DNA from 2 places in the Cellulomonas xiejunii genome. Region 2 is predicted to be linked to the other one. Evidence: predicted binding sites of a transcription regulator. Region 2 holds the regulator's gene; the other holds the start of a gene.

Region 1 (3,166 bases), 910 kb from region 2:
CGTCCGGCACGAGAACGCCCGTGAGGCCGTCCCGGGCATGTCCAGGCTCTACCGGGAGCTGCGGGCGGCGCGCCCCGACTCCCCCGTGGTGTACCTGTCGACCGGTGCGTGGAACGCGGCGCCCGCGATCGGCCGGTTCCTGCGCCGCCACGACTACCCCGCCGGTCCGATGCTCATGACGGACTGGGGACCGACCAACACGGGCCTGTTCCGCAGCGGGCAGCGCCACAAGGTCGCCCAGCTGCGGCGGCTGTTCGCCGAGCTCCCGCAGGTGCGCTGGATCCTCGTCGGCGACGACGGCCAGCACGACCCGCAGATCTACGCGGGGGCCGTGGCCCGGTACCCCGAGCACGTCGAGGCGGTGCTGATCCGCCAGCTGACCGCCGGCGAGCACGTGCTCTCGCACGGCCTGCCCGTGGCGACCCCCGAGCAGGAGGACGCGGCGGACGACGCCGACCAGACGCCGGGCATCGAGGTGCTGCTGGGCGCCGACGGGGAGGAGCTCCTGGGCCGCGTCCGGGAGGCCGGGCTCGTCGGCTGACGCGCCTCCGGGAGGCCGGGCTCGTCGGCTGACGCGCCGGGGTCCTGCGGCTCAGAGCCGCTCGGGGTCGTCCCAGTCGTCGCTCGACGCGATCGCCTCGTCGTCGGGCCCCAGCTCCGCCGCGCGCAGCGAGCGGGGGGCCCGGGCGGCGTCGCCTCCGGCGCGGGCGTCCGCGGCGTCCAGGTCTGCCTGGACCAGGGGCTGGTCGGCGAGACCGTGCGCCGAGGGGTCGGACGTCAGGTCGCTCGTGCGGTTCGGGCTCATGCACCGGTTCTACCAAGACCGGGCGGGGTCCCGCACCCGCTCGCGCCCGTCGCCCCGCGTGTCGCCGCGACGGTCCCCGGTGTGTCGCCCGCCGGGTAGGACCTGGGGCCCGGCTGGGCGGTCTGCCCGCACGTCCTGGGCGCTCCGTCGCCTCACGAGCGTCGAAGCGCCTCACACCGGTGACGCGTACCCGGCCCCAGCCGCACCCCGAAGGACCAGACCCGGGGCGGCCTCGCTCGACACCCGTGGCATGCAGGCTGTCGTGCCGCCCGAGTCCGGCTGCGGAGCGTCGCGCCAGGTCAGATTGCCGGATGTGACCAAAGTCCCATGGGACAAACATCACATGACTCGGCCTGGGCGACGCCTCGGCACCGACCTAAAGTCGCCAGACGTGGCTCCTGGAACGCACGACACCGCCGACGTCGACGTCCTCCTCGTGGGCGGAGGCATCATGAGCGCGACCCTCGCGTCGCTGCTCGGGAGCCTCGAGCCCAGCTGGCGCATCGAGGTCCACGAGCGGCTCGACGCCCCCGCGCTGGAGAGCTCCAACCCGTGGAACAACGCGGGCACCGGGCACGCGGCCCTCTGCGAGCTGAACTACACGCCGCAGCGCCCTGACGGCACCGTCGACGTCACCAAGGCCGTGACGATCAACGAGCAGTACGAGCTCTCACGCGAGCTGTGGCACCACCTCGCCGCCGCAGGCCGCCTGCCGGGCGCCGAGAACGCCGTGACGACGACCCCGCACCTGACGTTCGTGCGCGGGGCCGCCGACGTCGAGTACCTGCGCCGACGCTGGGAGGCCCTGCGTCAGCACCACCTCTTCGCGGACCTCGAGTTCACCACCGACCCCGCCGTCATCGCCCGCTGGGCGCCGCTGCTGGTGGCCGACCGCACGGACGACGAGCCGATCGCCGCGACGCGCGCCACCTGGGGAACCGACGTCGACTTCGGCTCCCTGACACGCGCGATGCTCACCGACGCCGTCGCACGCGGGGCCGCCCTGCACACCAGCAGCGAGGTCACGCGCCTCAAGCGGCTGCGTGACGGCCGCTGGCGCGTCACCGTCGTGGACCGGCGCTGGAACGGCCGACCGCCGCGGACCCTCACCGCACGCTTCGTGTTCGTCGGCGCCGGCGGTGGCGCCCTGCACCTGCTGCAGCGCTCGCGGATCAAGGAGATCCGTGGCTACGCGGGCTTCCCGATCAGCGGCCAGTTCCTGCGGACCACCAACCCGCGGCTCGTCGAGCAGCACCGGGCCAAGGTCTACGGCAAGGCCGCGATCGGTGCGCCGCCTATGTCGGTGCCTCACCTGGACGCGCGCACGGTCGACGGCGGCCAGGCGCTGATGTTCGGGCCGTACGCGGGCTGGAGCATGAAGTTCCTCAAGCGCGGCTCCTGGACGGACCTGCTGCGCTCGATCCGCCCCGGCAACCTCGTGCCCATGCTCGCGGTCGGGCTGCGCAACATGAACCTCGTGACGTACCTGCTGCGGGAGGTCACCGCGAGCGACACCGCGCGGCTGCGCTCGCTGCGCGCCTACATGCCGTCGGCGCACCCCCGCGACTGGGAGCTCATCACCGCCGGGCAGCGCGTCCAGGTCATCAAGCGCGGCAAGGGCGGGGGCGTGCTGGAGTTCGGCACGGAGCTGGTGGCCTCGGCCGACGGCTCGATCGCCGGGCTCCTGGGCGCGTCGCCGGGGGCCTCGACCGCGGTCGCCACGATGCTCGACCTCCTCGACCGGTGCTTCCCGGACCGCGCCGAGACGTGGCGTCCCCAGCTGCAGCGGCTGATGCCCAGCCTGGGCGGCGGCGAGTGGGACGCGGCGCTCGAGCTGCACCAGCTCGTGGACGACGGGACGCTGACGGGCGGACACTGACCTCGTGCAGAACGAGGACAGCGCCCACGGCGCCGACATCCCGCCCGGGGACCTGCCCGTCCCGGTGAGCGCGCCCATGCGGCACGCCAAGGTCCGTGCGTACACCGATCACACGACGGTCGGCCAGGTCGTGGTCGACCCCGACGGGGGCGTGACGATCGGGTGCGCGTGCGGCATGACGCTCACGAACGGGCCCGGCTGGTCGCTCGACGAGCACATCCGGCTGCACCGTGCAGAGGCCCGGTTCCTCGCACTGTCGGCCGTCGCACCGCCGGGCATCCCCCGGCTGATCGGCTCGCTGCCGCCCGCGTCCGCCGACTGAGCGGCTCCGCTCCGGGCGGAGGCGTCGCGCGGTACGGGCAGCTGGTCCCTCAGCCGGCTTCGCGGGCCGCGACCCGGGCGGCGACCTCGGGCCGTCGCAGCGGCGGCACGGTCGTCGGCGGGCGTCGCCGCTCCGGCAGGTCCTCCAGCAGGTGCGCCGT
Region 2 (3,166 bases):
CGCGAGGTCGTCGGCCAGCTCGGACATGCGCAGGGCGTGCGCGGGCGCCTCGGACAACCGCACGAGCACCTCGTACTCCCCCAGCGACAGGCCGCTCCCGTCGTCGAGCTCCCGGGCCAGGACGTCGAAGAGCAGGGCGGTGCCGTCGCGGAAGGCCCGCCACTGACGCTGCTGGGTCTCGGTGAGCCAACGCACGTCGTCCTGCCCGGTCTGCGGGTCCGCCGGGGCGGGTCGACCCTGGGGCGTACCGCCGTCGTCGGCCCATCGATCAGGGGTCGTGCTGCGGGTCGGCACGTCGTCCTCCTCGGTGGGGGGTTGCGGCTGGCACCCCATTGTAGTAGAAATATCAACCACAGATACTTGTCGAATCAATGATTTGCTCGGCACCGACCACGGAGGACCCCATGACCGCGCTGCCCACCGGCCTGACCGCCGGCACCTGGAACATCGACCCCTCGCACACGGAGGCGTCCTTCACGGTCCGCCACGCGGGCATCTCCAAGGTCCGCGGCACCGTCGCGGTGACCTCGGGCATCCTGACCGTCGGCGAGGACCTCGAGTCGTCGTCCGTCGCCGTCACGCTCGACCCGGCGACCGTCAACACGGGCGACGCCAACCGCGACGGGCACCTCAAGAGCAACGACTTCTTCGAGGTCGAGACCTTCGGCGAGTGGACGTTCCGGTCCACCGCGATCCGCACGTCCGGGTCGGACCACGTCATCGTCGGCGACCTGACGATCCACGGCGTCACGCGCGAGGTCGAGCTCGAGACCGAGTTCAACGGCACCGCCGTCGACCCCTTCGGCAACACGCGCGCGGGCTTCGAGGCCAAGGTGATCATCTCGCGCAAGGACTTCGGCCTGACCTGGAACGCGGCACTCGAGGCCGGCGGCGTGCTCGTGGCCGACAAGGTCCGCATCGACCTGGACGTCTCGGCCATCAAGGCCTGACACCCCCGGCCGGCGCCCGCCGGCACGCACGTCCCCGCGAGGGCGCGACCCCACGGGTCGCGCCCTCGCGGCGCGCAGCCCACCTCACCGACCGCCGACCTCCCGCCCCGCAGCACGCCACGGACCTCACGAGGCTCCGCCGCCGACGCTGCGCGCACGGTCGTGGAACGCCAGGATCTGCAGCTCGGACGCGACGTCGACGGTCCGCACGTCCACGTGCGCAGGGACGCGCAGCGCCCCGGGTGCGAACGTCAGGATGCCCACGACCCCGGCCGCGACCAGCTCGTCACACACGCCCTGGGCGACCGCCGCGGGCGTCGTCAGCACCCCGATGGTCGCACCGGTGCGTCGCACCACCGCGCGCAGGTCGTCGGCGTGCTCGACCTCGAGGCCCGCCACCGTCGTGCCGACCACCGCGGGGTCCACGTCGAGCAGGCCCACCAGCACGAACCCGCGGTCCGCGATGCCCGCGTAGTTCGCCAGCGCGTGCCCCAGGTTGCCCACCCCGACCAGCAGCACCCGGCGCACGTCCGCCAGGCCGAGGACCACGGTGATCTGCTCCCGCAGGTGCCCCACGTCGTACCCGATGCCCCGACGCCCGTACGACCCGAGGAACGACAGGTCCTTGCGCAGCTGCGCCGGCGTGACCCCCGCGCGGGCCGCGAGCTCGTCGGACGACGTCAGGACGGCACCCTCCGACGCCGTCACCTCCAACGCGCGCAGGTAGCCCGGCAGGCGGCCGACCGTCGCGGGCGGCACCGGCTGGCCCTCGCGAGCGGCACGCCGCTCGCCGTCCCGTCGCGCAGCGCTGCGCCGATCGTCCACCCGAGCCTCCGACCCCTGCACCGGGCACGGCCCCGGCGCCAGGTGTCACACGCTAGGGCCTGCTGCCGCCCGTCGCGAGGGCCCGCCTCAGGCGCGCCTCGTCGATCCGCCAGTAGCCACGACGCACCCCGTCGACGTCGACGACCGGCACCATCTCCCCCAGCTCGTCCGCGAGCACGCTCCCGTCGGGCCCCGGACGGTCCACGTCGACCTCCGCCCACGTCGCCCCCACGTCCGCGCACACGCGCTCGACGAGGTCACGCGCGTCGTCGCACAGGTGGCAGCCGGCACGCCCGTACAGGACGACCCGGGCCGTCGTCGCCTCGCTCATGGACGACCACGCTAGACCGCCACGCGCACTCGCCGTGCCGCCGGTCCGCGACGCGCGGCGTCCGTCTCGTTAGAGTGGCCGGATGCACGCGGGCGACGGTACTGACGAGCGCTCCGTCGTCGCCGCGACAGTCGAGACGCCGCGTGCCGCGCTCGTCCCGGACGACACCCGCGTCGGCGCGTTCTTCGACGTCGACAACACGATCATCCGCGGGGCCAGCTCGTTCCACCTCGCGGTCGGGCTGTACGGGCGCGGCTTCTTCCGCAAGCGCGACCTCGTCCGGTTCGCGGTGCAGCAGGCGCGCTACCTCACCTTCGGCGAGAACCGGCGCCAGATCGACGAGCTGCGCAGCCGTGCGCTCGAGATCATGCGGGGGCGCTCGGTCGCCGAGGTGACGGCCATCGCCGAGGACGTCTACGACGAGGTGCTCAGCCTGCGCATCTACCCGGGTACGCGTGCGCTGCTCGACGCGCACCTGGCCGCGGGGCACGCCGTGTGGCTCGTCACCGCGACGCCGGTGGAGATCGGTGAGCTGATCGCGCGCCGCCTGGGGACGTCGGGCGCGCTGGGGACGGTCGCGGAGCACGAGAACGGCTTCTACACCGGCCGGCTGGTCGGCGACCTGCTGCACGGCGAGGCCAAGGCCAACGCGGTCCGCGCGCTGGCCGAGCGCGAGGGGTACGACCTGAGCGCGTGCCACGCGTACGGCGACTCGACGAACGACGTGCCGATCCTCTCGGCCGTCGGGCACCCGTGCGCCATCAACCCGGACCGGCGGCTGCGCCGGCACGCCGCCGAGGTCGGCTGGCCGGTGCGCGAGTTCCGGTCACGACGCCGCCAGGCGCGGCGCGGCGTGAACGCCGCGAGCCTCGCCGGTCTGGCCTGGGCCGTGGCCGTCGTGGTGCGCGCCGTGAGCCGCTCGGTCCGACGACGGCTAGGAGCAGGATGAGGACCCGCACCGACTGGGCCGTGCGCACCGCGCGGCCGCACGACGCGACGTCGCTCGCCTCGCTCGCCGCCGTGACGTTCCCCCTCGCGTGCCCCCCGGGCTCGACGGCGG

What was found. Region 2 encodes Rex, which represses fermentation and respiration genes when NADH is low (regulators of the CRP and FNR family bind a similar motif). Its sites were predicted from a motif close to CTTGTGAANNNNTTCACAAG; they were not measured.
Region 1: mqo (malate dehydrogenase (quinone)) is a predicted target of Rex. The motif match lies at 1,132-1,151, and genes of this name have one in related genera.

What each region holds. Positions count from the first base shown of each region.
Region 1 is NZ_CP101987.1:2,113,068-2,116,233, forward strand. Features, by position in the region: gene NP048_RS09665 (App1 family protein phosphatidate phosphatase) at 1-541, shown strand, start outside; gene NP048_RS09670 (hypothetical protein) at 593-805, opposite strand; gene mqo (malate dehydrogenase (quinone)) at 1,197-2,684, shown strand; gene NP048_RS09680 (hypothetical protein) at 2,689-3,006, shown strand; gene NP048_RS09685 (DUF2277 domain-containing protein) at 3,056-3,166, opposite strand, start outside.
Region 2 is NZ_CP101987.1:3,025,123-3,028,288, forward strand. Features, by position in the region: gene NP048_RS13850 (MarR family winged helix-turn-helix transcriptional regulator) at 1-294, opposite strand, end outside; gene NP048_RS13855 (YceI family protein) at 405-950, shown strand; gene NP048_RS13860 (redox-sensing transcriptional repressor Rex) at 1,077-1,775, opposite strand; gene NP048_RS13865 (glutaredoxin family protein) at 1,828-2,106, opposite strand; gene NP048_RS13870 (HAD family hydrolase) at 2,189-3,055, shown strand; gene NP048_RS13875 (GNAT family N-acetyltransferase) at 3,052-3,166, shown strand, end outside.